DNA from 3 places in the Priestia sp. YIM B13491 genome. Region 2 is predicted to be linked to each of the others. Evidence: riboswitches for the same ligand, from Rfam matches in the RefSeq annotation. Region 2 holds a riboswitch; each other region holds the start of a gene.

Region 1 (4,460 bases), on a different contig from region 2:
GTCATTTTTGTACCCAACCATCGAATCACATGTGTTAATAGCCCGGTAAAAAAATGCTAGGGCTCCTCCTCCTATAAATGCATAAAAAAGCGGAGCTGTAATACCATCACTTGTATTTTCAGCCACGGTCTCTACCGTCGCTCTGGCAATTTCTCCTTCTGACAAACGATCTGTATCTCGTCCCACAATCATGCTTACTTCATATCTAGCTTTCTCCATATCTCCTAGCTGAAGCGGCTTTTGTACCTTATAGGCAGCTTCGCTTAAAGAACGAGTGGATATAGTAGTCGCAATCATTACGCCCTCTACTAAAACACCTGCTATAAAATGAACTCCGTACAAAGCATGGAGGAACAAAAAGGGAACAACTCCTGCGAGCACAGCCATACTTATCACAAGAAGCAATCCTTTGAATCGTTTTCCTGCACCTGTATTTAATCTGGAATCCATCCAATAAATCCATTTGCCAAACCAGCGAACGGGATGCGGCCAATTTTCGGGGTCACCTATAATTCGGTCAATTAGTAAAGCAATCGTCATGGCCGTCATGTGTGCAATTATCGCTTGTGTAATACTCATTTCTTCACCTCTTTCCCTTAAGTCCCTGCTCTAAGCTTATTTTCACCAGCTTGGCTACCGCTTGCCCTAAAGCGGTCATAGAGCCTGCATATTCATATAATGCTCCTTGCTGAGACGCTGCAACTGAGATGCTGTCCGTAGATGTTCCCGTAGCAATCGTCTTTGTAGCCGGATCTATGACACCCAGCTGTGACAGCGTTTTTGTTTTGGCTTCTGTGGCCGCGATAAAAAGCTGTAAAAACGCAGCATCCGTAAGCGTACCTTCCACGAAAAAAAACATATTAATTGTACCGGGAGAGGAATAGAACGGGACAGCTTCATCAGCTGTAATATCTACTGCATTTCCTACTCCAGCCGTTATCACGGAAGCTACTCTTACTCCGTAGCCTTCATAACAGTAAACCGCTCTTTCTTTTAACCAAACGGCTGTCATCAACCCTACGATTTGCTCATGGCGCACATTTTCTTTCATCAAATATTGCTCATACTCCAAAGAAGGAGTATCTGAATAATAGTCTTTGTGAACAAATCGATTGTAAAAGGTGTCCGTTTCCGTAATGCCTGTTCCTAAAACCCCTGAGCTGTATGTTTTATAAGAAGTCTCGGTTTTCATGATTAAAAGCTCAGGCCGTTCTTCAATTTTAAGATGTGAAAAGGGACCAATCCCCTTTTCAATTCGAACTGGAATATGGTCCCTCTTCTTATTTATTGTACACCTCAGGGTATACTGCTTTTGCTAAGTCCTCTAAGCCATCTACAATACGAGGTCCTAAGCGATTGATTTTGTTTTGATCAACCTTCTCGATGTTACCCTCTTTTACAGCAGTCATGCTGCTCCAAGCGGGACGCTTCATAATCTCATTTTTGTCTGCATCATACGTTGCGATAATAACGTCAGGGTTTAACTTAACAACTTGCTCTTCAGAAAACTTAACCCAACCCTTTTCACTAGCTGCTACGTTATCCGCACCGATCATAGTAAGCATTTCGTTCATGAACGTACCTTTTCCTGTTGTATAAATCTCAGGAGCTCCTGATACCTCTATCCATACTTTTTTACGATCTTCTTTTGAAATCGTTTTTGCTTTTTTCTCAATTGAAGCTACTTTTTCTTTCATGTCTTTAATTGTTTGATTAGCTTCTTTTGTTTTACCTGTTAATTTACCGATTTGCGTAATAGAATCATAAACCGTATCAAACGTTGTTGAATCTTTTACAACAAATACCGGAATACCCGCACTTTCAATTTGTTTAAATACTTCATCCGAAACGCCCATACTTGAAGCGTGTGCCAGCACTAAATCAGGATTTAAAGCAATAACTTTTTCCGCATTAACGTTCATATCTCCTACCTGCGCTTTTTTCTTTACGCTTTTAGGATAATCATCGTTGCTTGTAACACCGACTAATTCTTTTTCAAGGCCAAGGGCATATACAATCTCCGTATTACTTGGCATTAAGGAAACAATTTTCTTAGGCTGTTTTTTCAACGTGATTTCTTTATCACGCGCGTCTTTTACCTTCACTGGAAATGCAGCTTGTGACGTTTGTTCCGTATCTTGCTTCGTTTTTTTATCACTGTTGCTTTGGTTGCCTGCACCGCATGCAGCAAGTACGATGACTAACAGTGCAATAATGGAATACGAAAGCCATTTTTTCATCTAAATACTCCCCCTATATATTGTTCATTGTGAATACGAAACCTCCACGTTAAAGAAAAAGCAAATGATCATGCAAAAAGCAGCGCTATCCCGTTTTTCCGCTTTGACTATGTATACTGCTCGCAGGTAGCTTCAAAATAAAAAAGCTTTACTTTCAATTGAAAGCAAAGCAGGTAACGTCAAGATAAGCAGGAAAAGAATCCGTTCACTATACTTGATATGTATGTTCATTACCCTGCTTCACCCTTCCTCGAAGGTTTCACAGCTAACAATAAGGCAGGTCTCCTGACTTACGCACAGAGCGCTTACAGTGGCGGGACCGCGCTGGTTTTTCACCAGACTTCCCTTTTCACTCAATCTTTAAATTGAGACCTTATTGCTTTACGATTATTCACTTGTCCTAGTATACCCCACTCATGGAAAAATGGAAATAGCCATTCTCACAAAAAAAGCTGCGAGAATGCTCTCGCAGCTTAAGGAATTAAAGAGTTGCTAAAAATTCACGGACCGCTTCAGGCGTTTTAGCATTTGCACTGTGCAAGTGTGCAATTTTTTCACCGTTTTTATATACAAGAAGAGAAGGAATACCCATTACATTGTTTTCAGCAGAAAGTTCTTCAAACTCATCCTTATCAATTTTAAACCATGCTTTATCTGTATTTTCGTCAACGATTTCATCAATGAACATATCCAAACGTTTGCAATCAGGACACCACGTTGTCGTAAAAATCCCAACGCTTAGTGTTTCGTTCTTAATTTGTTCGCGAAATTGTTTTTCTTCCGTAAATTGTTTCATTATGTTACCTCCAACATCTATTCGTTCCTTCTCCCTATTCTATGGTAAGAAGTCTGACTTCATTATAAACGATTTTTTTATCATTGTGCTAATGTTTCAGCTTATTTAGACCATAACGGTTTTAGACGTAAAAAAATGCTAGCTTAAAAAAGCTAACATTTCGAAATCGCAGAATGTTGTGTCTATTATCAGCTAAACCATTTAGGCGGCATGTTTCGGTTCCAATAAATTTTCCCTAAATCATAATGCTTCTGAAAATTATCTGCAGCCGCATGATAGTGAAAATTAAACCAGTATCCATCTTTTGGAGGATTTTCACGCCGTACATGAAATCGTATTAAGTCCTGACCGGTTTCCCGGTCATATACATGGAAAATCTTTTCACCGTAGCCAGCAGCAGGGTGCTCGCTTATCTCGAGATTCTGAATCGACTGTTCACGTTCAGTGCCAATGTCGGTCAGCACTTCTTCAATTTTAGGTAACACTGCTAGACGAAATTCATCTTCAATGACAGGTCCAATTTTTGTTCCGAATTTTTCCACTGACTGTTTTTCAGCTGATTCCATTGCATACGTAACAAATGATGAAACGTCTTCATATTTTGGTTCTTCATATGGCAAATGAATATCTTCTATAACAGCTGTGACAGGAGTTGTTTCTCTTACATACCCTGCTTTATGTTGCTTGTCCGCTTTTGCATCATCAACGTATAAATATTCTGGTGGAGTGACAAGCCCAAATGTAAATACTGTAATAAATACAATTAGCATTCTTTTTATCCATCTAGGCATTCGTATCTTTCCTTTCTCATCTTTTCCCATATGGTCTTTTCATATCGTAAAATTCATTGTTATAACTCACTAGGTATTGTAACATACTTATTAATTTTTTACCTATATTTGCTTATTCATTTATGCTGCCTACGGGCATTCGAAGACTTTTTAGTTAGCACCTTCCTTCTTCTATTTGAGGTTGTCACACCGAGCGGAAACCTATACAAGATATTCCTTTTTTGCTGGATGCTTAAACACAAAAGTATTTTTATGTTCAAAAATATATCATACTTTTATGAACTTTAGATGAAATTCATAAAAAAAACTTCCAAAACTTTTTAATTCCTAAAAGGTTTTGGAAGTCTTTTCAATGATCGGGATTCATTTTACTTTTTTGTTTATTATTGTATATCAATTGTCCCGTAATGAAATTTTGATGTTTTTCGTTTTTGTACGGTAAATCCATGTTCTTCAAAACGACTGCTTTTCCAATGATCTTTTAGCACGATCTTTTGTTTGGCTACTCTTTTTGCTTCTTGTATAGCCATTGGCGTCAGCGTAGTATACAGTGCTATTGCTTTAATACCGTTAATTCCATTCGATTCATCAATTTGCTCTTGAAACATAGGATCAAAGTAGACAACATCAAAA
Region 2 (4,460 bases):
TACCATGGCAAGTCCGAATAGACCTAGCGCTGATGGATCCGCTGTTACAATTTTAACGTGCTGCGTGCTGTTGTTACTCATGTTGTACCTCCCTGATTTTAAAAACACCTTTAAAAAGATACAAAAATGTACGGGAAGTGTCAATGGATATTTTTGGCCTTTTAAAATCCCATAAGACCAAGCAGTGTAGCGGTTACACTGCTTGTCCTTTAATTTCTTATTATTAAACGTTTTGTAATAAATTTTTTCTGGTTTGTTTTGCAGACTCAACCATCACTTTTAAAGCTTCAACCGTCTCGCTGATTCCTCTTGTTTTAAGGCCGCAGTCGGGATTAATCCAAAATAATGCAGGATCAAGCACCTTTAGAGCACGGTCAATGTTTCGCTGAAGCTCTTCAAGCTTCGGTACACGCGGGCTGTGGATATCATATACGCCAAGTCCAATTCCTTGATTATACGTATGTTTTTCAAACGCATAAATTAATTCGCCGTGGCTTTTAGATGTTTCAATAGAAATCACGTCGGCATCCAGCGCTTTAATCGCATCAATAATTTCTTCGAATTCCGAATAGCACATATGCGTGTGAATTTGCGTCTCGTTTTGCACCGATACCGTCGCTAGTTTAAATGCATACACCGCAGCATTTAAGTAACTGTTCCAGTTTTCTCGTTTTAACGGCAATCCTTCACGCAGCGCCGGTTCATCTACTTGAATCATTGAAATGCCCTGACTTTCAAGTGCTTCTACTTCTTTTCTAAGAGCAAGCGCAATTTGATTTGCCACGTCGTAGCGCGGGATATCATCACGCACAAACGACCAGTTTAAAATCGTAATCGGACCCGTCAGCATTCCTTTAACCGGCTTATTGGTTAGAGACTGTGCGTAGACCGTTTCTTTGATCGTCATCGCCTGCTCATACGATACATCTCCGTAAATAAGCGGCGGCTTCACGCAGCGAGAACCGTAAGATTGCACCCAGCCAAACTTCGTAAACTGAAAGCCTCCTAATTTCTCACCGAAGTATTCGACCATATCCGTACGCTCAAACTCTCCGTGCACAAGGACATCTAAGCCGATGTCTTCTTGAATTTCAATCCATTTTTTTATTTCCTCGTTAATGTACGCTTCATATGCTTCATCGCTTAACTCGCCTTTACGCCATTTTAGACGCTCTTTTCGCACTTCTTTTGTTTGCGGAAAGCTTCCAATCGTTGTCGTTGGAAGAAGCGGCAGTTGAAACGCTTCTTGCTGAACGCGCTGACGCACGTCAAACGGCGCTTGTCGCTCTGCTTTATAGCTGTGCAGCTGCTTCAGCTCTTTTTGCACGTCTTGATGATTTCGAAAAGATGATCCATTTAATGCTTGAATTGCCTGCTTGCTTACGCTTATTCCTTCTTCTATTGCTTCTTTTCCTTGCTGCGCCGCTTTTGTTAACAGCGTAATTTCCTTCAGCTTTTCATCTGCAAAAGAGAGCGCATTTTTCAATACTGGATCAATCGTCTCTTCATTTTTCACCGTGACAGGAACATGTAGTAGACTTGATGAAGGCTGCAGGATCAAACGATCTTTTGATACGGCTTCTTCAATTTCACTGATCGTTAAAAGCTGCTCGTCCAAATTTTCACGCCAAATGTTTCGTCCGTCAATCACTCCTGCTGCCAGCACTTTATCACTCGGAAAACCATATTTATTAAGAGCCGTGAGATTTTCGCCTCGGTCATGCACAAAGTCTAAACCGATTCCTTCAACAGGAAGAGACACAACTTCTTTGTAGTGATCAACGCTGTCAAAATACGTTTGCAAAATGATTTTTACATTCGGTGCCGCTTCCTTCAAAGTTTGATAGACTTCTGTGTAAAGTGCCAGGTCTTCTTTTGATAGCGTTGTAGATAAAATCGGCTCATCTATCTGTACCCACTCTACTCCTTCTGCCTGAAGCTCAGCTAAAATAGTCGCATACAGAGGAACAAATTGTTCAACTATTTCTTTAAACTCATTTTTTTTATATCCTTTTGACAGTTTCACAAATGTTACTGGACCTAAAATCACGGGCTTGCCTTCAATATTCAGCTTCTGTTTTGCTTCTTTGTAAAACTGAAGCGGGCGATTTTCTACAAGAGACGGCGTACATTCCTCAAGCTCTGGTACGATGTAGTGATAATTTGTGTTAAACCATTTTGTCATCGTAGAGGCTACCGCACCTTTTGTTCCTCGGGCGATGTCAAAATACGTTTCAAGCGATACCGGTCCTCCGTCATAATCAAAGCGCTTTGGCACTAGACCAAACATAGTCGCTGTATCTAGCACGTGATCGTATAAACTGAAATCGCCGACTGGAATCAATTCAATTTCTGCATCACGCTGTTTTTTCAGATGCCCTAGACGAAGAGATTCAATTTCCTGCAGAAAGATATCTTTCTCTAGTTTTCCTGCCCAAAACTGCTCAAGCGCTTTTTTCCATTCTCGTTTTTCACCAATTCTTGGATAACCTAAGTTTGAACTTTTTACACTGCTCATTTTTTCCACTCCCTGTATATTTTTTATCGGTAAACTAAAAAATCTCTCTTTTCGAAATGAAAAGAGAGATGATACGCATACTTAACTAAAGTTGAGATAGCCTGTTTTTCTCAACACGTATTCCTCACTCCTCTCTATATCCCGTAGAGCTTAAGTGCATACAACAGGCAGGTCTCCTGACTTAGGTTCATCGCTTCTTATCCCTTCCCATTTCAACATGAAACAGTGGTTAATAAGTTGCTCCCCATTACAGTGGCGGGACCGCGCCGGCTTTTCACCGGTCTTCCCTTTTAAGCTGCGTACATTCGTTACACAGCACCTGATGCATTTTTATAAAATTGTTCATTCAAAACATATTCACATAAAATAAAAAGCCTCTCTATCACGAATAGAGAGGCATAGTATCTATGAAATCCTCTCTTATCTTTCAAAGCTGTACGCTTTGCAGGATGTAGCACCTTTTCAACAAGAATGTTAAATGGTTGCCGGGCTTCACAGGGCCAGTCCCTCCGCCTCTCTCAATAAGAGTTTTAATTGTTTATAATATTTTGAATGTAGAGTCATTTTAACACCTTAGATTTATGTTGTCAAAAAAATTTTTAAAAAATCAGTTTTCAGGAGGTGCTGACGCTAATTTTTGCCTTAACAATTTGTAATCATCTTTTCGATGTGTTTCAATTAAATCTTTTGCTCCCTGGTGATATCCTGACGAATAGATATACTCTACCGCTGTTTCGATAAGCTTTCTTTTTTCTTCGGCACACTCCCGGTCCATTAAGGGGAACAGTCTACCTAAAAGGTCATTTAAATCTTCCTTGATAAAACGATCAAGTCCTTCTTGCATCTTTTCGTTTGCCATGATTGCTCCTCCATTTGCTGTGTATGTTCTAAGCCTCTATAAGCAGGCATTTCACTGTAAATGTTAAGATAAAGTTAAGTCATTAAACAGTATATCAAGTGAATGTTTTTCTTTAATTACATATGTAATACAAATATATGACAAATATAGAGAATATATCATCATTCATTATCTATTATAACGTTTGACTTAGCCTTCTGCTACAAGGTTTCGTTAAGAGTTATGCACATTTTTCCAAAAGAGGTTGAGACATAACGAAATGAATTCAATCTAAAGGCAAATGGGATACATGAGCTGAATCCCTTGTGACAACGCAGTTGATTTCCGTACGAGATTTCGATTTTTGCGGGAGTCTTCGTCTTGTCCTCCAATCACCTGCTAGAAAGACCTATACACATGAAACCTACGTTTACCCTAACCAAAAAACGAACCACTAATCACACATCTTGATCGATGATTCGTTTCACTTCGTCTAAAACCCTTTTGTTCCAGCCTCTTTTTTTGAACCTAGCTTTCTACTTTCTTGTTTTTACAAACAATTTCTTCGAGGTCGTCCAAAATCCTTCCAAAGAAGAGGTCCTAAAATGTCGTACCTGCTTACAAAAAACTCCGTAAAATTATAATTGTTTAAAATTAAAGGCGGCTCAAAATCAAGGGGGGCACCGGCGCCTCCTGACAATACAAAATCAGTGCCTCTTCCAAGCGTAAACGACCCGTTTCTGTTTTTTCTAATAAACTGCTCGTCATACGCATGCACGTGGCTGACTAACACTTTTTTCACGCGGTGTTCTTGAATTAAATCAAAAAATTCTTGACTTTGAGTAGTCGTTACAGGAAACCCTTCAAGGTTTGTCCACCGGCCAATATTTGGCTGGGCATGCATAGCTAAAACGGTATTACGAGGAGCATCCTCCAGCTGCTGCTCTAAATAATTCAGCTCTCTATCTGTAAATCCATATATTTTATTCTTGGGACTGATAATATTATTTAGTGCGATGCATCGGAAGTTGAAGACAGGAATATCGATGACCCAGTGTACTTTTCCGATAGTAGCTCTGAAGTTTTCTAGGTTGCTTTCCTCAA
Region 3 (4,460 bases), 490 kb from region 2:
CGCAGCTCCTGTTAATACGGATGCACCTATTAAAATCATTCTTTTTTTCTTCTTTACGTCTATTCCCATAAACTGAGCGGATTGATCGCCAAATGCTAAGCCGTTCAGCTCTTTTACATGTAACAACAGCATAATTGTACCGATCAAAAAGAACGGCCCTAAAATTTGAATATGAGACCATCCTCTCATTGATACGCTTCCCATTAGCCAATATAAAACCTGCCTTACATCTTCTTCGGGAGAAAGAGCCACAATTAATGAAATAAGTGCGCTCATAAAGGATGATAAAATAATCCCCGCTAAGATGATGGTTTCATTGGCCAAATTGCCGCTTGCGAGTTTCGTAATACCAAAAACTAAAAGAAGAGTAATAAAACCAGATACAATGCCGACTACAGGCAGCGTGAAGATAGACAAACCAAAAATACTCCAATGAAAATAAATTGCCATGACAGAGCCAAGGGTTGCACCTGAGGAAACCCCGATCGTATAAGGATCAGCAAGCGAGTTTCTTAATAGCCCTTGAAAGGCAGCCCCTGCTATTGAAAGCGAAGCTCCTACTAAAAATGCCACCAGTACTCTTGGAAAACGAATTTGCCAAATGATTAAATCCATGTTTTCCGGACCGTGATATAAGGATAGCCCGGTAAGGTGACCAAGAATAATTTTGATTGTATCTCCTACGGTTAACGAAACTGTACCAATAAATACGGCCATAATTACCGAAGTACATACAATAAATAAACTGACTATGTATAAAATAGATGCTTTGTTTAAAAAAATACGTTTAAAAATCAATACGTTCAGCTCCTCTAGGAAACGAGGCGTGATGTTTTACATTACATTAACCATTCATTTTCCTGTCCATAAACCATGCTTCCACCATGCATTAAGTTGGAAACAATCATCTTTTCTTTGTTACGAGTGCTAGACTGTTGAACTTAGGCAACATAGAATAGCGTACTAAAGTTCTCGGTAAAAAAACAAGCGAAAGCCTCTACAAGCTATACTTTTTGTGTTTGCTCCGGGCTTTTATAGTTGTCTATTAACTCATATAGCTTTTCCATATCTACGGCTTCTCTCACATATGCTGCTGCTTTTGAAAAAGACTCCTCTTTTTGCAGGCGACTGTTGAATGTGTCCGTAATAGGCGGCAATTTTTTATGTTTGCGAATTTGATTAAGCAAAGCTCTGCGCAAAGAATCGTTATGAAACACATCATGAACATACGTGCCAATAACGTTGTCTTTAACCGTTCCTTCTTTTTCATGCTCTACCACTGCAAAAGCTTTCGTGGTGCTCTTAGAAACTGTCTTTCCCATATGAATTTCGTAGCCTTCAATCAAAACTCTTTCATTTTCTAACTGGACATACCCAGAAACTCTTTCTGTTTTTTTGCTGGTTGTCATAACGGTTTCCACTGGAAGCAAGCCCAGCCCTTTAATGGATTCAATCCGAGATTCTACTGCATCAGGGTCTGTAATTGTCTCCCCTAGCATTTGATATCCTCCGCAGATGCCAATGACGTGAACGTTCGTTGTGTTCAAGACTTGATTAATGGCTAGAGCCAGGCCGCTTTCTTGTAAAAACTGAGCATCTTCAATCGTATTTTTGCTTCCTGGCAAAACAATTAAATCAGGCGTACCTAATTGCGACGGCTTGGTTACAAGCCTCACGTGACAGTCTTCTTCTAAGCTTAAAGGATCGATGTCTGTAAAATTTGAGATGCGCGGGTACGAGATGACCGCAATATCAATTTCTTTTAACGGATTCACAAGCGTTGAGTAATTTCTAAGTGATAACGAATCTTCCGCATCAATTTCCACGTTGTTCATATAAGGAATAACTCCTAGCACCGGAACACCCGTGTATTCTTCAAACCACTTTAACCCTGGTTTTAAAAGTTCTAAATCTCCTCGAAATTTGTTAATTAACACCCCGATAACTCTAGACTTGTGTTCATCTGGAAGCAATTGAAGGGTACCGACTAGGCTCGCGAAAACGCCACCTTTATCAATATCTCCTACTAACACAACAGGCGCTTCTGCTATTTTTGCAACGCGCATATTTACGAGTTCCCGATCGTTCAAATTGACTTCAGCAGGACTTCCAGCGCCTTCAATCACAATTCGATCATAATGATTGGCAAGCTCTTTATAAGCTTCCGTGATAACGTTCAAACCTTCATTAAAAAATTCTTGCCGATACTGAAAAGCAAACATATTACGTAGCGGTTTTCCATGAACAACTATTTGAGATTCATGATCACGAGTTGGTTTAATTAAAATAGGGTTCATATTGGTTGTTGCTTCTACTCCAGCCGCTTCTGCTTGAATTCCTTGCGCTCTGCCAATTTCTTTTCCATCCATTGTAATGTATGAATTAAGCGCCATATTTTGCGATTTAAACGGTGCAGTTTGATAGCCGTCTTCTTTAAAAATACGGCAAAATGCTGTAGCAATCATGCTTTTTCCAGCGTCTGAGTGCGTTCCTTGAATCATAAGCGGTTTTCCTTTTTTCACTTTTTCCACTCCCTACCACATAAAAAAACCTTAACTGTAAAAGTCAAGGTTTGGTCATGCGCTCATTAACACATTGTCTTGACTTATTTCTCCCACCGAAAAATAAGGGGTTTTTAAAAGCAGGTCTCCTGGCTTATGCTTCATTTTACTTCTGCACCCTTCCTAGTTTGACTAGTGGGTCTTTGCAGGTTCATCCACATTTACAGTAGCGGGGGCTGCACCGGATTTACACCGATTTCCCTATTATCCTCCTTAGAGGCACTTTTAAAATTATTTATTCTTTATTGTAACGAATTTTATAACCATTCACAATAACGATTTTCTTCTATTATTATATATTACTGTGTTTATACTTATTTGGGTCTCGTATGCTATAATAACAATTATTTTCCAAACATCTTATGGAATAGCTAGGAAGGTGCTCACAGTTGAAGAAAAAAATCATTTATGTCTTTATCAGCGTGTTTGTTCTTTATATAGCAATCATATCTTTTTGTATGTATCAAACTGCTCACAAGTCTGTTCCACAAAACGCGGATTATGTGCTCGTTTTAGGTTCTAAAGTAGATGGTGATCAAATGTCTCCTAGTTTAAAAGAACGAGTAAAGACGGCTTTATCTTATTTACAAGCAAATCAACAGACAAAAGTTATCGTAACGGGCGGAAAAGGATCTGATGAAGAAATTTCTGAAGCAGAAGCAGCCTATCGTTTTCTGCGAAAAGAAGGAATTAAAAAGAATCGAATTATAAAAGAAGATCAGTCAACTTCTACTTTTGAGAATTTCACTTTTACTAAACAGAAAGTTGATATTCAACACAAAAAAGTCGTGCTTGTTAGCAGTGATTTTCATTTATTTCGCGCCTCTATTATTGCCAAACGTCAAGGCTTTGACGTTTATCCTTTAGGTGCAAAAACACCAAATTCAATTAAACTTCAAGCCTACTTTCGTGAGTATGCTGCTATTTTAAAAACATGGCTGTTTGATAAATAAATAGAGTAAGTACTCTACAAATAAAAAACACGGCATGAATTCATGCCGTGTTTTTTATTAATCATCTGTATCGATAACTGCTTTTGGTAAACCTGTGTATTTCGCCCAGTAGAAAATACCGAGTGAAACAAGAGCAATTAAAATTAAGTCAAGCGGGTTGCTTAGCACACCTTGTCCTCCACCAAATGAACCTAGATAAGAGATAACAAGCATAATAATATAATAAGCAACTAGCCACCAAGCAGATTTAAGCTGCTGTGCAAATTTTACAACGTCAGTTGGTACGTATCTCTTAAACGCTACGTAGATAACAACCATTAGAAGCTGTGATCCTAGCAGCCAAGAAATTGTCGTCCACCCTGACCAATATACGATGTATGAACAGAAAATAAATGAAACAGGAGCAATAACGCTCATGCCTTTTAATTTAAAAGGTTTTTTAAGGTCTTTTGCATTTACTCTGAATGCAGCAGCTGAAATTGGCGCAATCGCATAAGACAGAATAAGTGCCACTGAACATACGTTTACTAACGCTTCCCAAGAAGGAAATGGCAGTGTCCAGAATACGGACATTCCAAATGATAGCCATAGTGACGCACGTGGAATTCCTGTTTTCTTATCTACTTTTGAGAAACGTTTAAATAATGTTCCATTACGAGACCAAGCATAAACTAAACGAGAAGTTGTATTCATGAAGATGTTCCCGTTACCGCCTGGTGATAAAATAGCATCAAAAATAACAAGCGTTACTAACCAGCCAAGGCCTAAAATAAGTGCAATATCTTTAAATGGTAAAGAGAATTGCTCTTGAATTGTTCCCCATCCTCCTGATAGCATATCAGCCGGGATGTTACCAATGAACAATACTTGCAGTGCTGTGTAAATAATCGCTGAAAGTACAATACAGATAATGAGCGCGATTGGAATATTACGCTGCGGGTTTTTA

Evidence for each region. A riboswitch is a leader RNA that binds a small molecule or an ion and turns the genes downstream of it on or off. The one in region 2 is predicted to bind cobalamin.
Region 1: it holds a riboswitch for cobalamin, as region 2 does, so the genes downstream of both, ACFX4E_RS15660 (ABC transporter substrate-binding protein) here and metE (5-methyltetrahydropteroyltriglutamate--homocysteine S-methyltransferase) in region 2, are expected to answer to the same signal.
Region 3: it holds a riboswitch for cobalamin, as region 2 does, so the genes downstream of both, ACFX4E_RS11660 (cobyric acid synthase) here and metE (5-methyltetrahydropteroyltriglutamate--homocysteine S-methyltransferase) in region 2, are expected to answer to the same signal.

Annotation. Positions count from the first base shown of each region.
Region 1 is NZ_JBHZOR010000004.1:135,980-140,439, reverse strand. Features, by position in the region: gene cbiB (adenosylcobinamide-phosphate synthase CbiB) at 1-579, opposite strand, end outside; gene ACFX4E_RS15665 (adenosylcobinamide amidohydrolase) at 584-1,192, opposite strand; gene ACFX4E_RS15660 (ABC transporter substrate-binding protein) at 1,281-2,240, opposite strand; cobalamin riboswitch at 2,499-2,631, opposite strand; gene ACFX4E_RS15655 (thioredoxin family protein) at 2,722-3,036, opposite strand; gene ACFX4E_RS15650 (YpjP family protein) at 3,225-3,827, opposite strand; gene ACFX4E_RS15645 (class I SAM-dependent methyltransferase) at 4,211-4,460, opposite strand, start outside.
Region 2 is NZ_JBHZOR010000003.1:652,849-657,308, forward strand. Features, by position in the region: gene ACFX4E_RS14550 (acetate uptake transporter) at 1-81, opposite strand, end outside; gene metE (5-methyltetrahydropteroyltriglutamate--homocysteine S-methyltransferase) at 224-2,518, opposite strand; cobalamin riboswitch at 2,668-2,856, opposite strand; SAM riboswitch class I at 2,936-3,046, opposite strand; gene ACFX4E_RS14560 (hypothetical protein) at 3,126-3,377, opposite strand; gene ACFX4E_RS14565 (metallophosphoesterase family protein) at 3,907-4,460, opposite strand, start outside.
Region 3 is NZ_JBHZOR010000003.1:158,845-163,304, forward strand. Features, by position in the region: gene ACFX4E_RS11655 (FecCD family ABC transporter permease) at 1-798, opposite strand, end outside; gene ACFX4E_RS11660 (cobyric acid synthase) at 1,005-2,531, opposite strand; cobalamin riboswitch at 2,624-2,803, opposite strand; gene ACFX4E_RS11665 (YdcF family protein) at 2,951-3,514, shown strand; gene ACFX4E_RS11670 (APC family permease) at 3,572-4,460, opposite strand, start outside.